2 regions of the Klebsiella sp. Sb-30 genome follow, and region 2 is predicted to be linked to the other one. Evidence: riboswitches for the same ligand, from Rfam matches in the RefSeq annotation. Region 2 holds a riboswitch; the other holds the start of a gene.

Region 1 (10,413 bases), 1.2 Mb from region 2:
AGAATGCATCAGGGCCTGCCAGCGCAAGCCCCATCGTGCGAATAAAAGATCAATGCGACCGCCAGGCGCTCCCGGAGACGGCGCGTTGCGCCGGTCCGGGCGACAAAATATCAGACGGTAGCGCGTTAACCGCTAAAGACGTTGCCGGCGCCCGGGGCATTTTTCAGCACCCAGACGCGACCATAGTGGTTATACCAACCGGCACGGTGACCGGCATCTGCGCCGATCCCCTGGTAGATATCGAAGTGCTGGCCTTTAATCGCCCCACCCACATCCAGCGCAACCATCAGACGCAGCTCGTACTGCCCGTTAAACTTGCCGTTATTATCCAGCAGAGGCACTTCCGCCAGCAAGGTCGTTCCCGGCGGAATAATGCTGCGGTCAGAAGCCACCGAGGCGCGACCAATCAGTGGCACCGCGCTGGCGCCTTTTACCGGGGCAAAGGACTGCGGTTTAAAGAAGACGAACGACGGGTTCTGTTCAAGCAGCTCGCGAACTTCGGCTTCACTATGTTTCTCGCCCCATTCACGGATCGCCTGCATCGACATATCTTCTTTCTTCACTTCACCGCGATCGATCAGGACCTTACCAATGCTGCGATACGACCAGCCATTTTTCCCGGCATAGCTAAAGAAGTTCAGCGGAGAGCCGTCGCCAAAATCGATATAGCCGCTGCCCTGCACGTCCATAATAAAGTTGTCCATCAGCGAATTGCTGTAGGCCAGAATATAGTCGTCGCTCAGGGCGCCGGCATAAATGCTGGCGCGGGACGGCAGCTTACCGCGCTTCGGCGGCATGCGATAAATCGGGTACTGGAATTCGCCCTGGCGAGTATGGCGCGCCTGCACCACCGGAGTGTAGTAACCGGTGAACTGAACGTTGCCATAGCTATCGGCCCCCTGCATCTGCCAGGCATCAATGCCGAACTGGCTCAGGGTGCGGGTATCGCCACCGGCGCGCAGCCACTCCTGCAGCGCGTTATAGACGTTGCTCTGGCTATTATAAAGGCGCGGTGAGGCGCTGCGAATCTGACGGACCTGCTCGGAGAAGTCCCCGGCGTTAATCGGCGAACCGACCGCATCAGGCTGGTTAACCAAAGAGAACGGCTGGGTAAACTTCCCTTCATTATACTGCTGACCGCGATCGGTCGGTTTTGAGGAACAGGCGGCGAGCATCGCCAGCATTGCTCCCGTCGCTATATACTTTGCCCAACATCCTTTCATGGTATCTCTTCTTTATGCTGCTTAGTCGCGGTTCGTGATGAGGGAAGATAACAAACCCCCAGGGCTATTGAAATGCGCGAAAGCACCACAAATACAATCTTGCTCAAAAAACAAGCCGAAAGTGGTTCTTTATACACCATTTATTACAAATTTGATGATTTTACTGAAAAAGGGTTGCATCAAAACGCGAGCGGAGTATAGTGCGCTTCCACGGACGCGGGGTGGAGCAGCCTGGTAGCTCGTCGGGCTCATAACCCGAAGGTCGTCGGTTCAAATCCGGCCCCCGCAACCAATTAAAATCAGATAGCAGTAAGCTTTACTCGATGGAAGAGTAAAGACGGACGCGGGGTGGAGCAGCCTGGTAGCTCGTCGGGCTCATAACCCGAAGGTCGTCGGTTCAAATCCGGCCCCCGCAACCAATTTAAAATCTGATGCATAATTTACTCGATGAAGAGTAAAGACGGACGCGGGGTGGAGCAGCCTGGTAGCTCGTCGGGCTCATAACCCGAAGGTCGTCGGTTCAAATCCGGCCCCCGCAACCAACACAATGAACACCCTGACGGGTGTTTTTTTGTTTCTACGTACCGGTCACGGTCACGCCAGCAATACTCTCTACTCTTCTTCCCCGCCGCCAGTCAGGCGCGATGGATACCCGTCACGTTAATACTGACCTTTTCTTACCACGATGATGTCAGATGCGCCATCGCCTCCCCTTACGGAGCGGAAATGGCGCACGATGCTAAACATGGCAAATAGCCGGACTTACAGCAGCGCCAGCAGGAAAATCAGCTCGCCCAGCTCAATCGCCGCCCCCAGCGTGTCGCCGGTTTGCCCGCCCAGGGTGCGTTTCAGCAATTGCCCAAGAACAAAAATGGCCACCACGGCGATCCCCAACGCCGCCACGCCGTGCATGCCGGGTAGCAGCATGGCGGCCAGAATTGCCGCTACGCCTAGCGTCACGCAGGTTTGTCGCCCGCTTACTTTGCCGATAAATACGTTACCCAGACCTTCTTCGCGGGCGTAACGATGGCGATACATCAGCAGCACGGCGACGCCACGTCCGGCGGCACAAGCGGCCGCCAGCGCGGCCAGCACCGACGTTCCACGCAGCGCCAGCTCGCTGACAACCAGCACTTTTGCCAGTAATACAAAAATGAGCGCCAGCCCGCCGTGGGTCCCCAGTCGGCTGTCGCGCATAATCTCCAGCATCCGTTCCCGACGCCGGGCGGAAAAAACGCCGTCGCAGGTATCGGCGAGGCCATCGAGGTGAAAACCACCGGTCAGCAGCGCCAGCGCTAAAATGCTAAACAGCGCCGCAAGCGGAAGACCACACCAGGATTGAACGGCAAGAAATACCAGCCCGCTCAACCCTCCCAGCAGCGCCCCGACCAGCGGGAAAGTGACGATTCCCCGGACATACCGATCGATCTCCAGCCCCTGCGACCAGCGATCCGGCACCGGTAAGCGACTGAGAAAAGAGAGCGTAGCCCAGAATAATTTGATCATTTAATTTTGACTCCAATACCTGATACCACCAGCCAGACCTCATCCGCTGCCGCAGCCAGGCGCTGGTTAACCCGGCCGGCAATATCGCGAAAATGCCGCGCAAGGCGGTTTTCCGGGACAATCCCCATCCCCACTTCATTGGTGACCAACACCACTTTTGCCGGGCAGCGCTGGCACGCGGCAATCAGCGAGTGGATCTCCTCGTCTATGATCCGCTCCATTGCTGCATAATCCCAGTCGTCCGGGGAGCTCTCGCCCCCCTGAGCAAACAACATGTTGGTCACCATGGTCGTCATACACTCCAGCAGCACGGCTTCTTGCGGATCGTTACGCGGCGTAATGACCTCATCGAGATGGTGCCAGCGTTCGACGGTGCGCCAGTGCGCCGGGCGGCTATCGCGGTGGTGCTGGATCCGCTGCGCCATTTCGTCATCCACGATCTGCGAGGTCGCGAGATACAAAACCTGCGGTGAATCGGCGATGAGCGCCTCGGCGTGGCGGCTTTTCCCGCTGCGGGCGCCGCCGGTAACCAGAATCAGCATGATGGCTCCTGATGCTGCTGCATGATGTGGTAAATCTTTTCGATATCAATATGCTGGCGCATGGCGTCGGCCAGGATATCGAACTGTTGCGATTTGTATTGCGCATAGTGAAGAGTGGCATTCAGCGCCTCCAGCCCTTTGCGCCGACGCAGGCCGTTGACCAGCGCGCGGGTGAAATCATCGCTGTCGAACAGGCCGTGCAGATAAGTGCCGAATACGAGTCCGTCATCCGTCATTGCGCCATCCGCCACCAGCTCACCCTGTTTCTCCAGCTGCATCAACGGACGACAGCTCCCGTTAAGAGTCGTTTTCCCCATATGAATTTCGTAACCTCGCACCCGCAGAGCAGACGCTCCGGCCAGCCAGTCCGGCAGCGCGTTCGCCATTGTCGCCTCGACCTGAGTGGTGGTTTTATGTCGGGCAAACTGCGTCACGGTATTGAGCAGACCGAGGCCGGGCTGCGTCCCGAGGCCGGATTCCACCTCATCGACAATTGTCTCGCCCAGCATTTGATAGCCGCCGCAGATCCCCAGCAGCGGAATCCCCTGCTGATGCGCCTGCAAGACACCCGCCGCCATCCCACAGTCGTGCAGCCACTGCAGATCGCCCAGCGTATTTTTACTGCCGGGCAGGATAACCAAATCGGCCTGCGCCAGCTCCTGCGGGCGTCTCACGTAGCGCACGCGGACATCCGGCTGCGCCGCCAGCGCGTTGAAATCGGTGAAGTTTGAGGTATGGGGAAGCTGCACGACCGCGATGTCGATCTCGCGCTTCGCGGTGCTCAGATACTTCCCTTTCTGCAGCGCCACGCTATCTTCATCCTCCAGATCGACCTCCAGCCACGGCAGCACTCCCAGTACGGGGACGCCGGTTAATGCTTCGATCTGTTCGATTCCGGAATAGAGTAGCGCGATGTCGCCGCGGAATTTATTGATGATCACCCCTTTCACCCTGGCGCGCTCCTGCTCCTCAAGCAGCGCCAGCGTCCCGTAGATCGCGGCAAAGACGCCCCCTCTGTCGATATCGGCAACCAGGATCACCGGGCACTGCGCCATCTCCGCCATCCCCATATTGACGATATCGCGATCGCGCAGGTTGATCTCCGCCGGGCTACCGGCCCCTTCCAGCACCAGCACATCATACTCCTGCGCCAGGCTGCGGTAGACCGAGAGGATCTGTTCGCGCAGGCGCGGTTTATACTCGTGGTAGCTCACCGCATCCATATCGGTCGCCACTTTGCCCATCAGCACCACCTGAGCTTTCAGGTCGCTGGTGGGTTTCAGCAAGACAGGATTCATCCGCACGTCGGGTTCGATACCGGCGGCTTCGGCCTGAAAGATCTGCGCCCGGCCCATCTCTTTACCGTCTGCCGTGATCCCCGAATTAAGCGCCATATTCTGCGATTTAAACGGCGCCGTACGCCGGCCATCCTGATAAAAAATGCGGCATAAACCGGCCACCAGCACGCTTTTACCTACATCGGATGCCGTTCCCTGCAACATGATTGCCTGCGTCATGAGGCCTCCTCGTTCGCGTTTTCTCGCATTATTCTCCCATCCTGCTCTGTTTTATGCTGCTACTGCCCCGCTGCCAGAAGGCCATGCGGATCTCTTTTCAGGCCATCCCTGTCCATAGATACCGCGCGGCCATAAACATCACCAGCGCCAGCGTCGAGGCGACCCACATCAGACGCAGGGCACGGGGAATATCCTCGACCGAAATATCGCGTACGGCGTCGCCAATCCAGGGTTTGTCCACCCGCTGGCCAAAATAGTCATTCGGGCCGCCGAGTCGGACGCCTAACGCGCCGGCGACGCTGGCTTCCGACCACGCGCAGTTGGGGCTGCTGTGTTGATAGCGATCGCGCCAGCCAATACGCAGGGCGCCCGCGCCATCATAGCGACATAACCACGCCGCGAGGCTGAACAGCAGCCAGCTCAAACGCGCGGGAATACAGTTCGCAACATCGTCAAGGCGGGCGCTGACCATACCAATAGCGCGATATTTTTCATGTTTATACCCCACCATGGAGTCGAGGGTGTTGACCGCTTTATAGGCCATCGCCAGCGGCGCGCCGCCCAGCAGCAGGAAAAACAGCGGCGCAATAATGCCATCGACAGTGTTTTCTGCAACCGTCTCCACCACCGCGCGATTTATCTGTTCAGGCTGGAGCTGTGAGGTCTCGCGCCCGACAATCCATGAGAGCTTTTCCCGGCTTAGCGCCACATCGCCCGCGCGCAGCGGGCGTTCGACTTCCCGGGCGGAATCCGCAAGGCAGCGGCCGGCCAGGACCGTAAAGATCATCCACACTTCAACGCCCCAGCCTAGCCAGGGATGGAGACTTGCCGCCAGTTTCAGTACGCTCCAGGAGAGGAGCCAGGTCAGACCGACCACCGTCAGCCACATCAGCGCGCCGCCGATGCGCAGCGCGCGGTCGCGATGGCAATAGCGGCGCACGATACGTTGAGTCAAGGTGATGAGATTGCCGATCCAGCGCACCGGATGCGGCCAGCGCGGCGGGTCGCCGATGATAAAATCGAGCATCCAGGCCACGCACCAGGCAAGTAACGTCATCGCCCGGGCCTCGTTGCCGCCCGCCAGCGGGCGGCAATGGATGAATGGAGTCGTACCGCCATACCCTGTTCCTGTTCAGAGTGGTCGGGGTGTAAAGGTGCGCCTGACGCCGTCTTGCGACGGCACGCATCTGAGCAACCCACTTCCCACCGAAGTTGTTGGTAATGACCGACAGGCAGGTTTTCTGGCTTAGCGTCATCCTCGCCCGCCCTTCCCGGATTCGCGGCCGGTGGTATTTACGGGGTTGTCAGCATCACAGCAGCGGGGGCTGCGGAGGCGTTTCACCCCCTTCCCTTGCACCTGTTGGTTACCCTGCTGCTGCATCCGGACTCTCGTCAGACCGGGTGTCTGAAGCAACAGGCGGGCTATTATGCCATACGGATGAGCCGGTCGCTTGCAGTCAGAGGGGGGCGGAAAGGATGGCGCTGAGCGCCGTAAGCAGCCGTTGATTCTCCTCAGGGCTGCGAATCGCCACGCGGTAATAACCGTTTCCCAGTCCCGGATAGTTAGCGCAGCTGCGAATCAAGATATGCTGCTGCAGCAACGCCTGCTGCAGATCGGGCTCCGGGAGATGGCAACGTAAAAAAAGATAGTTCGCCCGCCCCGGATACACGGTCAGGCCAGGAAGCTGACGGAGAGCCTGATAAAATCGACTTCCCTCCTGCGCCAGCCATCGCCAGGTGGCCTGCTGATAGGCGCTATCCTTGAGCGCTATTTCCCCTGCCAGAGCGGCAAACGCGTTGATCGACCACGGCATTTGTTTTTCGCGCAGGCGGGCTACCGCCCGTTCATCGCTGTTAACCAGATAGCCCAGACGCAGGCCGGGAATGGCGTAGAATTTGGTGAGTGAGCGGAGCACCCAGATATGCGGATTATGCTGTAGAAAGGGGATAAATCCCGGCTGGTCAGGAATGAAATCAATAAACGCTTCATCAAGAATAAGCGCGATGCCGGCGTCCCGGCAGCGGGCGGCAATCGCGTCAAGCAGCGGGCGTGCCGGCAGCAGGCCGGTCGGATTATTGGGCGTACAGAGGAACAAACAGTCCAGCTCTGGCGTCAGCACATCGAGAATCGCGTCGGTCAACTGCCAGCCATCCTCTTCACGCAGCGCGAACTCGAGGAGAGTGCAATCGACCGTCTGCAGCGCGCGGCGATATTCTGCAAAACCAGGTTTCACCACCATCGCCGTGCGCGGCTTCAGCCCGTGAACGAGCGTAAAAATGGATTCGGTTTCGCCATTGCCTGCCAGGACCCACGATGCGGGAATACGGTGGTGCTCCGCCAGCGCAAGGTGCAGCTGCTGGTATTCAACGTCAGGGTAGCGCTCCGCCAGGGCAAGATTATCGATAAGCGCCCGTCTGACGCTCTCGGGCATGCCAAGAGGATTAATATTGGCGCTGAAATCCCGCAGCTGCTGCGCCTCAATGCCCAGCAGCGCAGCGGCTTCTCGGGTATTACCGCCGTGCACGCTCTTCAGTAGCGCCATCTCCCGCTCCCGTATTATCCGCGCCTTGCCAGCGTGGCGCCATCGGCGAAGTAGGCTTTAATCCCCGCCAGTATCGACTCAGCCACCTGCTGCTGGAAAGTCGCCGTTTTCAGCTTACGCTCTTCTTCTACGTTACTGATAAACGCCGTCTCCACCAGGATCGACGGAATATCCGGCGCTTTCAGCACCGCGAAGCCCGCCTGTTCGACCTGGTTTTTATGCAAATTATTGATTTTTCCCATTTTTTGCAGCACCGCCTTACCAAACTTCAGGCTATCGGCGATGGTCAGCGACTGCACCATATCGAACATCGTATGGTCGACATAGCGATCGCCGCTCTTGCTGACCCCCCCGATCAGGTCAGAGGCGTTCTGGGTCTGCGCGAGGAATTTCGCGGCGGTACTGGTGGCCCCTTTGGTCGACAGGGCAAATACCGATGAGCCTCGCGGCTGTCGGCTGGTAAAGGCATCGGCGTGAATCGAAACGAACAGATCGGCGCGCTGCTTTTGTGCTTTGGCCACGCGAACCTTCAGCGGAATGAAGACATCTTCATTGCGGGTCATGTAGGCGCGCATGTTGCCCTCTTTTTCGATCAGCGCCCGTAGCCGACGGGCAATCTGCAGCACCACATCTTTCTCACGGGTATGGTATTTGCCGATCGCGCCGGTGTCTTCGCCGCCGTGGCCCGGGTCAAGCATGATCACAATAGGTCGGTCGCGCCCGGCTTTACCCGGCTTCGGCCCGCTTTCTGCCGGCGGGACCTGACGGTCGAGATCGCCTTTGTTGTAATCTTCCAGTAACGCCAGCAGCGGATCCTGAACATCGGTGGCGGTCGCAGGATAGAGATCCATCACCAGACGTTCTTTAAAGCCGGCCACCGGTGCCAGGGCAAAGAGCTGCGGCTTGATGTTCTGTTTGAGTTCAAAGACCATGCGCACGGTTTGCGGATCAAACTGGCCGACGCGCGCGGACTTAATATAAGGGTCATCATCGCGAATACTCGCCCCCATGCCTTTTAGCACGGAGTTAAGATTGACGCCTTCCAGATCCACCACCAGCCGTTCCGGATTGCTCAACGCAAACTGCCGATATTTCAGCACATGACTGGATTCTACCGTAACGCGCGTATAGGTTGACGACGGCCAGACGCGTACGGCGACGACCTGCGCGGCGGCCGCTAAACCCAGCGGGCTGACGCTCATTAACCACATTGCGCCCGCCCCCTGTAAAAAACGACGGCGGCTTAATCCTGACTTGTATCCCGGCATGCCACTCCCAAGCAATAAAACGTATTCGTACTCAAAACAGACAGATTGACCGGAAACTTTAACGAAAGCTGCATAACCTGTCATCAATAAAAGGGTAAACAATCTTAGGCAGTACGCATTTGATCACAGATTTTTATCAGTTTCGTCGCAAATTTAGACTTGCGTTTAACGCCAAAACAGAATAAAAATACACTAATTACGAATAATCATGCATTGAGGGTTGGGTCATGGTGAAGGAGCGTCGCACTGAACTGGTAGAAGGATTCCGCCATTCTGTCCCCTATATTAACGCTCATCGGGGAAAAACGTTTGTCATCATGCTCGGCGGCGAAGCAATCGAGCATGAGAATTTCTCCAGTATTGTCAATGACATTGGCCTTTTGCATAGCCTGGGCATCCGCCTGGTGGTGGTCTATGGCGCACGCCCGCAGATTGATGCCAATCTGGCAGAGCATCACCACGAACCGGTCTACCATAAACAGACCCGCGTCACCGACGCCAAAACCCTCGAACTGGTGAAACAGGCTGCGGGCATGCTGCAGCTGGAAATTACCGCGCGTCTGTCAATGAGCCTGAATAATACCCCGCTGCAGGGCGCCCATATCAACGTGGTGAGCGGAAACTTTATTATCGCTCAGCCGCTGGGCGTCGACGACGGCGTGGATTATTGCCATAGCGGGCGCATCCGCCGTATTGATGAAGAGGCGATCCATCGCCAGCTGGATAACGGCGCTATCGTGCTGATGGGCCCGGTTGCCGTTTCCGTCACCGGCGAAAGCTTCAATCTGACCTCGGAAGAAATTGCCACCCAGCTGGCCGTTAAGCTGAAGGCGGAAAAGATGATCGGTTTCTGCTCGTCGCAGGGGGTTTACAACCAGGATGGAGTGATTGTTTCCGAACTGTTCCCCAACGAAGCTCAGGCGCGTGTGGAAGAGCTGGAGGCGGAAGAGGATTACAACTCCGGCACGGTGCGTTTTCTGCGCGGTGCGGTTAAGGCCTGCCGCAGCGGCGTGCGGCGTTGTCACCTGATCAGCTATCAGGAAGACGGGGCGCTGCTGCAGGAGCTGTTCTCACGCGACGGTATCGGCACCCAGATCGTCATGGAAAGCGCCGAGCAGATTCGCCGCGCCACCATTAACGATATCGGCGGTATTCTTGAGCTGATTAGCCCGCTGGAGCAACAGGGCATTCTGGTGCGCCGCTCCCGCGAACAGCTGGAGATGGAAATCGATAAATTCACGATTATTCAGCGCGATAACACCACGATTGCCTGCGCTGCGCTCTATCCGTTCCCGGAAGAGAAAATCGGCGAAATGGCCTGCGTCGCGGTGCATCCGGACTATCGCAGCTCATCGCGCGGGGAAGTGCTGCTGAACCGCATTGCCACCCAGGCGAAGCAGATGGGATTGAGCAAATTGTTTGTCCTTACTACCCGCAGTATTCACTGGTTCCAGGAGCGCGGCTTTACGCCGGTCGATATCGATCTGCTGCCGGAAAGTAAGAAAGAGATGTACAACTACCAGCGTCGCTCCAAAGTCATGATGGCCGATCTCGGCTGATGTCACCGCCGCGGATCGCGGCGTAAACGCCTTATCCGGGCGACCTCTCCTCCGCCCCCCGGAGCCAGCTCATCTCACATTTTCCCCGGCTAAGCGCTGCGCCAGCCGGGGAAACCGCTGGCGGTTGAGCCGGCGATCCCCGGCTAGCGGCTGAAGGTTAAAGTTACACGCCGCTGGCAAAAATGTCCGCCAGCCCGCTGCGCCGCTCGGTACGGGCGACGATAGACTGGGTTAGCACCTGTTCATCGGCATAAA
Region 2 (10,413 bases):
TTCTCGTACTCTTCGTTGTGGCGAATAACCACACCGCTGTTCCAGAAGTGGTAGGAGAGGGAGTCGGACATCTCCTGATCGAGGAATGCCAGCAGACGATCGCGGGTATTTATCAGGTCCACTTTGACTTCCATACCGCGGAAAATGGACGCGTACTCACAGCCAATCACCCCGGCACCATAGATAATGACGTGGCGGGGCTCGTGCTGCAGGCTGAGAATAGAATCGCTGTCGTAAAGGCGCGGGTGGGAAAAGTCGACATCAGCCGGATGATACGGACGGGAGCCGCAGGCGATGACGAATTTCTCCGCGGTGATCGTTTCGACGGTGCCGTCGTGACATTCCAGGGCGAGCGTGTGTTCATCAACAAAGTGCGCGTTGCCCTGCAATATTTCGCAGTGGTTGCGCTCATAGAAACCCTGACGCATATGGGTCTGCTGGTTAATGACGCTGTCGGCATGGTTAAGAATGTCGGCGAAGGAAGAACGAAGAAGACGGGAATGGTCGCTGTAGAGAGGGTTTTGGTTAAACTCGATAATACGACTGACGGCATGGCGGAGGGCTTTCGACGGGATGGTACCCCAGTGGGTACAGCCGCCGCCGACGTTATGATAGCGCTCAATAACGGCGACGCGCGCTCCCTGTTTAACCAGTCCCATCGCAGCACCTTCACCGCCAGGGCCGGAACCAATCACTATTGCATCATAATCCCAAGAGTGTGACATGGCATTACTCACCTGTTTTATACATAAAATAAACACGATGATAACATTCGCCGGGCTTTAACCCAATTATCGTTGTGCTTTTTTGCGGCATAAAAGCAGATTCGGCTCGTAAACAATCATTCACAAACCTGGCTAAACCGATTAGTTTTAATCTCTGGTATAGTGCCAACAGGTCTATTGGAAGGATTCAGACATCGTGATGGGCGTAAGAGCGCTACAAAAAGAGAAAACCCGACGTTCGCTGGTCGAGGCCGCATTCAGCCAGCTGAGCGCTGAGCGGAGTTTCGCCAGCTTGAGTTTGCGCGAAGTTGCGCGCGAGGCGGGGATTGCACCAACGTCCTTTTATCGCCATTTTCGCGATGTTGACGAACTCGGTCTGACGATGGTCGACGAGAGCGGGCTCATGCTACGTCAGCTGATGCGTCAGGCGCGGCAGCGTATCGCCAAAGGCGGCAGCGTGATTCGCACCTCTGTCTCCACATTCATGGAATTTATAGGTAATAACCCAAACGCTTTCCGTCTGTTGTTGCGGGAACGTTCTGGCACATCCGCGGCGTTTCGTGCCGCCGTGGCGCGTGAAATTCAACATTTCATCGCGGAACTTGCCGATTATTTAGAAATCGAAAACCATATGCCGCGCGCCTTTACCGAAGCGCAGGCTGAAGCTATGGTCACTATCGTTTTCAGCGCGGGCGCTGAGGCGCTGGACGTCAGTCCTGAACAGCGTCGGCAGCTGGAAGAGCGACTGGTACTGCAGCTCAGAATGATCTCGAAAGGCGCGTATTACTGGTATCGCCGCGAACAAGAAAAAATGTCAAATCATTCCGAATAACGTGAAGGACGAGCAATGAAACACTCAGTTCAAGATAAAGGTACGCTGCTGCTGGCGCTGATCGCTGGTTTATCCATTAATGGAACCTTCGCCGCGCTGTTCAGCTCGATTGTTCCCTTTTCCATCTTCCCGGTTCTGTCTTTGCTGCTGACAGTTTACTGTCTGCATCAGCGCTACCAGAACCGCAGTATGCCCGTGGGGCTGCCAGGCCTGGCGGCGGCCTGCTTTATTCTCGGCGTTCTGCTGTATAGCACCGTGGTACGCGCGGAATATCCGGACATCGGCTCCAATTTCTTCCCGGCCGTGCTGTCGGTGATTACCGTGTTCTGGATCGGCTACCGGATTCGTAACCGGAAGGATGCGGCGGCAGAGTAACCGCTTAACGCCAGAACCCGGCAAGTATCGTGGGGCCGGGTTCTGTAAAAATCGCCTACTTGCGGGTTAATAAGACGCCGCACTCCATATGATGGGTGTACGGGAACTGATCGAACAGCGCCAGACGCGTGACGTCATGGGTCTGGCTTAAGGTTTCCAGATTCTGGCACAGGGTCTCCGGATTACAGGAGATGTACAGAATACGCGGGTACGCCTGCACCATCTTCTCGGTTTCACTATCCAGCCCGCTGCGCGGCGGATCGACAAAAATCGTCTCACACTGATAGCTTTTCAGGTCAATACCCTGCAGACGATTAAACTCCCGGACACCGTTCATGGCCTGCGTAAACTCTTCCGCCGACATACGGATAATCTGCACGTTATCAATATGGTTAGCCGCAATGTTGTACTGCGCTGCCGCGACCGACGGTTTGGCGATTTCCGTTGCCAGTACGCGATCGAAGTTGCGCGCCAGGGCCAGCGAGAAGTTACCATTGCCGCAGTACAGTTCCAGTAAATCTCCCGTCGCCTCTTTGGTGGCGTCCAGCGCCCACTCCAGCATCTGGATATTCATGGCGGCATTCGGCTGAGTGAAGCTGTTTTCTACCTGGCGGTAGATCATTTCGCGACCGGCAACCGGCAGACTCTCATCGATGTAATCTTGATCGAGCTCGATTTTGGTTTTGGTGGCCCGGCCAATCAGATGCACGTTGAGGTTTTTCGCGCGCAGCGCATCGCGCAGGATCTCGGCCTGCTGGCGCCACTCATCGTCGAGTTTTTTGTGGTACAGCAGCGATACCACGGCCTGGTTGCTCAGGGTCGTCAGATAATCGACCTGGAACAGTTTATGGCGCAGAACCGGGTTATCGCGCACGCCGTCAAGAATCTCGACCATCAGTTGATTGATGAGCTCACTTGCCGCCGGGAAGCTATCGACGCGAATCCGGGATTTCGTCTGCTGATCGAACATGATGTGGTACAGGTCGTCACCGTCATGCCACAGGCGGAATTCAGCACGCATACGATAATGACTTACCGGCGAACGAAACACCTCCGGAACCGGCGCGGCAAAAGGCACCATCATTTTTTGCAGACGGACGACTTTTTCTGCCAGCTGCGCTTCATATTGTTCGGTCGGAAGGTGTTCTGGGGTCATGATGCATCCTGAATAAAATAAGTACGCGGGGATTGTAGGGAAAGCGTTGGGGATGTCCAGCCCGGAGAAGGGATCAAATATAATTATAGAAGTCTGGACATCTATATGTTTCTAATTATAGCATTGTGTAACCGGTCCTGTGAGTTAAAAGGGAACCCAGTGCAAATCTGGGGCTGACGCGCAGCGGTAAGGAAGGTGGGATGAACGCATTATGCAGACACTGCCGATGTCAGGTGGGAAGTCCTCATCCATAACACGCCCCAAGCCCGAAGACCTGCCGGAATACGTCGCATTTGGTTTCTATCATCGCGTGCTACTGATGAAACCAGCGGCATCCTTTATATGTTACGGATGCTTTTACAATGATTAAAAAAGCTTCGCTGATGACGGCTCTCTCCGTCACGGCATTTTCCGGCTGGGCGCAAGACAGCAATTCAGATACGTTAGTGGTGACAGCAAATCGTTTTCAACAGCCGGTCAACACGGTTCTTGCACCGACCGACGTAGTTACCCGGGAAGATATCGATCGCTGGCAGGCGAAGGATTTGAATGACGTTATGCGTCGACTGCCTGGGGTGGATATTGCCCAGAATGGGGGGATGGGACAGAGCTCTTCTTTATTTGTCCGCGGGACCGAGGCCAAACAGGTTCTGGTGCTGATCGATGGCGTTCCCATGCCGCGCCCCGGTATTACAAACAACCCTGACCTCAATCAAATACCGCTTTCTCTGGTACAACGCGTGGAATACATCCGCGGCCCGCGTTCGGCTATTTATGGTTCCGGCGCGATGGGCGGCGTAATTAACGTCATCACCCATTCTGATAAAGAAGAATCTAAGGTCACCGCAGGCGTCGGTTCTGAAGGCTATCAGCAATACGACGGCACGCTTCGCCATCGTTTCGGTGATACGGTGGCGACGGTCGCCGGTTCCTATGAGGGCAACAAGGGCTTTAACGTTCAGCCTGACTCGAGCTGGTCTCACGATCAGGATCGCGATGGTTTCCGCAGCAAAGCGTTCTGGGGCGGTCTTGAACATAAATTTAACGATAATCTGAATGGCTTCTTCCGCGGGCGTAGCTATACCAATAATAGCGATTACGATCTGGGAAGCCCGCCATACAGCCCTGCCTACAGTGCAGATGAAGAGCAGCTCTATAACCAGAGCTGGGACGCGGGCCTGGCATTCAGCTCCGGGATCTACTCTTCACAACTGATTGCCAGCTACCAGAAGGTCAAAGACTACAACTACAGCAGCATATACGGCCGGTACAATGATGGTACGACGCTCGATCGGATGACTCAGCGTAACCTGCAGTGGGGCAATAACGTTATTGTTGGCCACGGTTCGGTGAGCGCCGGCGTCGACTGGCAACAGCAGCGGCTGACCTCGTCGGATACGGTCATATCGGATACCTACAAGCGTGATAACACCGGCCTGTATCTGACCGGTCAGCAGCAGTTTGGCGATGTGACGCTTGAAGCGTCCGGTCGCGAAGACCATGACGAGCAGTTTGGCTGGCACGGGACCTGGCAGACCACCGCCGGTTGGGAGTTTGTGGAAAACTATCGCGTGACCCTCGGCTATGGTACCGGCTTCCTCGCGCCTTCACTGGGACAGCAGTTTGGTTCGACCCGTTTTGGTATCAGTTCAAATCCGAACCTGAAACCTGAAGAGTCCCAACAATGGGAAGCCGGACTTGACGGTCTCACCGGCCCGCTGGACTGGCGCCTGTCTGCGTATCACTACAAGATCACCAATCTGATTACCTATTACTCGGATCCTGTCACCTATGAAGGCGAGTATGACAATATCAATGCCGCAACCATTAAAGGTGTTGAGTGGACCGGTAATATCGACACCGGCATTTTCAGCCACCGCGTCACGTTGCAGTACGTCGACCCGCGTAATGATGACAATGGTGAAGTCCTGGCCAGACGCTCTAAGCGACAGGCGAAGTACCAGGTGGACTGGACGATGTTCAACGTCGATATGGATGTATCGTGGCAGTATTACGGTAAACGCTACGATAACAACACGTCTCAGTACAATAATACGCAGCGCATTTTGCCAAGCTACAGCACGCTTGATGTATCTGCCGCGTATCCGATCACCGATCGCCTGACAGTTCGTGGTAAAATAGCTAACCTGTTCGATAAAGATTACGAGACAGCTTATGGCTACCAAACTGCAGGACGAGAATACTACTTGTCTGGCAGCTACACCTTCTGATCCACGTCCCACCGTGCTGGTGTTTGACTCCGGCGTCGGTGGGTTGTCGGTTTATCATGAGATTCGGCAGCTGCTGCCGAATCTGCATTACATCTACGCTTTCGATAACGTGGCTTTTCCTTACGGGGAGAAGAGTGAAGAATTCATCGTTGAACGCGTGCTCGAAATCGTCACTGCCGTTCAACAACGTTATCCGCTGGCGCTGGCCGTCATTGCCTGTAACACCGCCAGCACGGTCTCTCTTCCCGCCCTTCGTGAAAAATTCGCCTTTCCTGTTGTGGGCGTCGTCCCGGCGATTAAGCCTGCGGCCCGCTTGACGGCGAATGGCGTCGTCGGCCTGCTGGCGACGCGCGGTACGGTCAAACGCCCCTATACGCGTGAGCTGATCAGCCGCTTTGCGAATGAATGCAAAATAGAGATGCTGGGCTCCGCGGAGCTGGTCGAGCTGGCGGAAGCGAAGCTGCACGGCGAACCGGTCCCGCTGGAGGAGTTGCGGCGTATTCTGCGCCCGTGGCTGCGAATGGCGGAGCCGCCTGATACGGTGGTGCTGGGCTGCACGCATTTTCCTCTTTTACAGGAAGAGCTGCAGCAGGTGCTGCCGGAAGGTACCCGGATGATTGATTCCGGTGCTGCGATTGCTCGTCGTACCGTCTGGCTGCTGGAACATGAGGCGCCAGATGCGAAATCCAGTGACCCGAATATGGCTTATTGCATGGCGCTGACGGCAGAAACTGAACAACTTTTACCCGTTTTACAGCGTTACGGCTTTGAGAAGCTCGAAAAACTGCCACTTTAATGGCGTTTTGCACAAAAAAGAGACGGTTGAAAAGTTTTTTTAAAACAGGGCTTGTCAACGTCTCAGAACTCCCTATAATGCGCCTCCACTGACACGGAACAACGGCTTACAGGCCGCCGGGTTAGCGGGGTTCAGCGATGAACGCCAACAGATAAAAGCAAAAATAAATGCTTGACTCTGAATGAGGAAAACGTATTATACGGGACCTCGCGACAGAGCGCTCAGCGCCGTCGCACTGCTCTTTAACAATTTATCAGACAATCTGTGTGGGCACTCAAAGTGACATGGATTCTTAACGTCCTCGGACGAAAAATGAATACCAAGTCTCTGAGTGAACACGTAATTCATTACGAAGTTTAATTCACGAGCATCAAACTTAAATTGAAGAGTTTGATCATGGCTCAGATTGAACGCTGGCGGCAGGCCTAACACATGCAAGTCGAGCGGTAGCACAGAGAGCTTGCTCTCGGGTGACGAGCGGCGGACGGGTGAGTAATGTCTGGGAAACTGCCTGATGGAGGGGGATAACTACTGGAAACGGTAGCTAATACCGCATAACGTCGCAAGACCAAAGTGGGGGACCTTCGGGCCTCATGCCATCAGATGTGCCCAGATGGGATTAGCTAGTAGGTGGGGTAATGGCTCACCTAGGCGACGATCCCTAGCTGGTCTGAGAGGATGACCAGCCACACTGGAACTGAGACACGGTCCAGACTCCTACGGGAGGCAGCAGTGGGGAATATTGCACAATGGGCGCAAGCCTGATGCAGCCATGCCGCGTGTATGAAGAAGGCCTTCGGGTTGTAAAGTACTTTCAGCGAGGAGGAAGGCGTTAAGGTTAATAACCTTAGCGATTGACGTTACTCGCAGAAGAAGCACCGGCTAACTCCGTGCCAGCAGCCGCGGTAATACGGAGGGTGCAAGCGTTAATCGGAATTACTGGGCGTAAAGCGCACGCAGGCGGTCTGTTAAGTCAGATGTGAAATCCCCGGGCTCAACCTGGGAACTGCATTTGAAACTGGCAGGCTTGAGTCTTGTAGAGGGGGGTAGAATTCCAGGTGTAGCGGTGAAATGCGTAGAGATCTGGAGGAATACCGGTGGCGAAGGCGGCCCCCTGGACAAAGACTGACGCTCAGGTGCGAAAGCGTGGGGAGCAAACAGGATTAGATACCCTGGTAGTCCACGCTGTAAACGATGTCGACTTGGAGGTTGTTCCCTTGAGGAGTGGCTTCCGGAGCTAACGCGTTAAGTCGACCGCCTGGGGAGTACGGCCGCAAGGTTAAAACTCAAATGAATTGACGGGGGCCCGCACAAGCGGTGGAGCATGTGGTTTAATTCGATGCAACGCGAAGAACCTTACCTACTCTTGACATCCAGAGAACTTAGCAGAGATGCTTTGGTGCCTTCGGGAACTCTGAGACAGGTGCTGCATGGCTGTCGTCAGCTCGTGTTGTGAAATGTTGGGTTAAGTCCCGCAACGAGCGCAACCCTTATCCTTTGTTGCCAGCGGTTCGGCCGGGAACTCAAAGGAGACTGCCAGTGATAAACTGGAGGAAGGTGGGGATGACGTCAAGTCATCATGGCCCTTACGAGTAGGGCTACACACGTGCTACAATGGCATATACAAAGAGAAGCGACCTCGCGAGAGCAAGCGGACCTCATAAAGTATGTCGTAGTCCGGATTGGAGTCTGCAACTCGACTCCATGAAGTCGGAATCGCTAGTAATCGTAGATCAGAATGCTACGGTGAATACGTTCCCGGGCCTTGTACACACCGCCCGTCACACCATGGGAGTGGGTTGCAAAAGAAGTAGGTAGCTTAACCTTCGGGAGGGCGCTTACCACTTTGTGATTCATGACTGGGGTGAAGTCGTAACAAGGTAACCGTAGGGGAACCTGCGGTTGGATCACCTCCTTACCTGAAAGAACCTGCCTTTGTAGTGCTCACACAGATTGTCTGATGAAAAGTAAATAGCAAGGCGTCTTGCGATTGAGACTTCAGTGTCCCCTTCGTCTAGAGGCCCAGGACACCGCCCTTTCACGGCGGTAACAGGGGTTCGAATCCCCTAGGGGACGCCACTTGCTGGTTCGTGAGTGAAAGTCGCCGACCTCTATATCTCAAAACTGATTCTCAGGAATCACGTTTGAGATATTTGCTCTTTAAAAATCTGGATCAAGCTGAAAATTGAAACGACACACTGTTTCCTTTCTCCGTAATAAGAGAGGAAAAGCGGTGTGTTCGAGTCTCTCAAATTTTCGCAACGCGGACTGTTTTACGAAACAGTTTCGGGTTGTGAGGTTAAGCGACTAAGCGTACACGGTGGATGCCCTGGCAGTCAGAGGCGATGAAGGACGTGCTAATCTGCGATAAGCGTCGGTAAGGTGATATGAACCGTTATAACCGGCGATTTCCGAATGGGGAAACCCAGTGCAATTCGTTGCACTATCGTTAAGTGAATACATAGCTTAACGAAGCGAACCGGGGGAACTGAAACATCTAAGTACCCCGAGGAAAAGAAATCAACCGAGATTCCCCCAGTAGCGGCGAGCGAACGGGGAGCAGCCCAGAGTCTGAATCAGCGCGTGTGTTAGTGGAACGGTCTGGAAAGTCCGGCGGTACAGGGTGATAGCCCCGTACACTAAAATGCACACGTTGTGAACTCGAAGAGTAGGGCGGGACACGTGGTATCCTGTCTGAATATGGGGGGACCATCCTCCAAGGCTAAATACTCCTGACTGACCGATAGTGAACCAGTACCGTGAGGGAAAGGCGAAAAGAACCCCGGCGAGGGGAGTGAAAAAGAACCTGAAACCGTGTACGTACAAGCAGTGGGAGCCTCTTTATGGGGTGACTGCGTACCTTTTGTATAATGGGTCAGCGACTTATATTCTGTAGCAAGGTTAACCGTATAGGGGAGCCGCAGGGAAACCGAGTCTTAACTGGGCGTTAAGTTGCAGGGTATAGACCCGAAACCCGGTGATCTAGCCATGGGCAGGTTGAAGGTTGGGTAACACTAACTGGAGGACCGAACCGACTAATGTTGAAAAATTAGCGGATGACTTGTGGCTGGGGGTGAAAGGCCAATCAAACCGGGAGATAGCTGGTTCTCCCCGAAAGCTATTTAGGTAGCGCCTCGTGAACTCATCTTCGGGGGTAGAGCACTGTTTCGGCTAGGGGGTCATCCCGACTTACCAACCCGATGCAAACTACGAATACCGAAGAATGTTATCACGGGAGACACACGGCGGGTGCTAACGTCCGTCGTGAAGAGGGAAACAACCCAGACCGCCAGCTAAGGTCCCAAAGTCATGGTTAAGTGGGAAACGATGTGGGAAGGCACAGACAGCCAGGATGTTGGCTTAGAAGCAGCCATCATTTAAAGAAAGCGTAATAGCTCACTGGTCGAGTCGGCCTGCGCGGAAGATGTAACGGGGCTAAACCATGCACCGAAGCTGCGGCAGCGACACTATGTGTTGTTGGGTAGGGGAGCGTTCTGTAAGCCGTTGAAGGTGGCCTGTGAGGGTTGCTGGAGGTATCAGAAGTGCGAATGCTGACATAAGTAACGATAAAGCGGGTGAAAAGCCCGCTCGCCGGAAGACCAAGGGTTCCTGTCCAACGTTAATCGGGGCAGGGTGAGTCGACCCCTAAGGCGAGGCCGAAAGGCGTAGTCGATGGGAAACAGGTTAATATTCCTGTACTCGGTGTTACTGCGAAGGGGGGACGGAGAAGGCTATGTTAGCCGGGCGACGGTTGTCCCGGTTTAAGCATGTAGGCGGAACGATTAGGTAAATCCGGTCGTTTATTCAACGCTGAGGTGTGATGACGAGGCACTACGGTGCTGAAGTAACAAATGCCCTGCTTCCAGGAAAAGCCTCTAAGCATCAGGTAACAACGAATCGTACCCCAAACCGACACAGGTGGTCAGGTAGAGAATACCAAGGCGCTTGAGAGAACTCGGGTGAAGGAACTAGGCAAAATGGTGCCGTAACTTCGGGAGAAGGCACGCTGATGGTAAGTGAAGTGACTTGCTCATGGAGCTGAAATCAGTCGAAGATACCAGCTGGCTGCAACTGTTTATTAAAAACACAGCACTGTGCAAACACGAAAGTGGACGTATACGGTGTGACGCCTGCCCGGTGCCGGAAGGTTAATTGATGGGGTTATCCGTAAGGAGAAGCTCTTGATCGAAGCCCCGGTAAACGGCGGCCGTAACTATAACGGTCCTAAGGTAGCGAAATTCCTTGTCGGGTAAGTTCCGACCTGCACGAATGGCGTAATGATGGCCAGGCTGTCTCCA

What was found. Region 2 has a riboswitch for cobalamin ahead of btuB (TonB-dependent vitamin B12 receptor BtuB). Riboswitches for the same ligand answer to the same signal wherever they lie in the genome.
Region 1: linked by a shared signal. The riboswitch ahead of cbiB (adenosylcobinamide-phosphate synthase CbiB) and the one ahead of btuB (TonB-dependent vitamin B12 receptor BtuB) in region 2 are both predicted to bind cobalamin.

What each region holds. Positions count from the first base shown of each region.
Region 1 covers NZ_CM172749.1:989,490-999,902, reverse strand. Annotated here, with positions in the region: gene mltA (murein transglycosylase A) at 126-1,223, opposite strand; tRNA gene AC236I_RS04805 (tRNA-Met) at 1,439-1,515, shown strand; tRNA gene AC236I_RS04800 (tRNA-Met) at 1,566-1,642, shown strand; tRNA gene AC236I_RS04795 (tRNA-Met) at 1,689-1,765, shown strand; gene cobS (adenosylcobinamide-GDP ribazoletransferase) at 1,986-2,729, opposite strand; gene cobU (bifunctional adenosylcobinamide kinase/adenosylcobinamide-phosphate guanylyltransferase) at 2,726-3,271, opposite strand; gene AC236I_RS04780 (cobyric acid synthase) at 3,265-4,788, opposite strand; gene cbiB (adenosylcobinamide-phosphate synthase CbiB) at 4,886-5,845, opposite strand; cobalamin riboswitch at 6,003-6,164, opposite strand; gene cobD (threonine-phosphate decarboxylase CobD) at 6,246-7,331, opposite strand; gene amiC (N-acetylmuramoyl-L-alanine amidase AmiC) at 7,346-8,599, opposite strand; gene argA (amino-acid N-acetyltransferase) at 8,827-10,158, shown strand; gene recD (exodeoxyribonuclease V subunit alpha) at 10,322-10,413, opposite strand, start outside.
Region 2 covers NZ_CM172749.1:5,222,547-5,232,959, reverse strand. Annotated here, with positions in the region: gene sthA (Si-specific NAD(P)(+) transhydrogenase) at 1-725, opposite strand, end outside; gene fabR (HTH-type transcriptional repressor FabR) at 922-1,557, shown strand; gene AC236I_RS24445 (YijD family membrane protein) at 1,573-1,932, shown strand; gene trmA (tRNA (uridine(54)-C5)-methyltransferase TrmA) at 1,988-3,088, opposite strand; cobalamin riboswitch at 3,204-3,383, shown strand; gene btuB (TonB-dependent vitamin B12 receptor BtuB) at 3,451-5,319, shown strand; gene murI (glutamate racemase) at 5,264-6,115, shown strand; rRNA gene AC236I_RS24425 (16S ribosomal RNA) at 6,494-8,033, shown strand; tRNA gene AC236I_RS24420 (tRNA-Glu) at 8,119-8,194, shown strand; rRNA gene AC236I_RS24415 (23S ribosomal RNA) at 8,413-10,413, shown strand, end outside.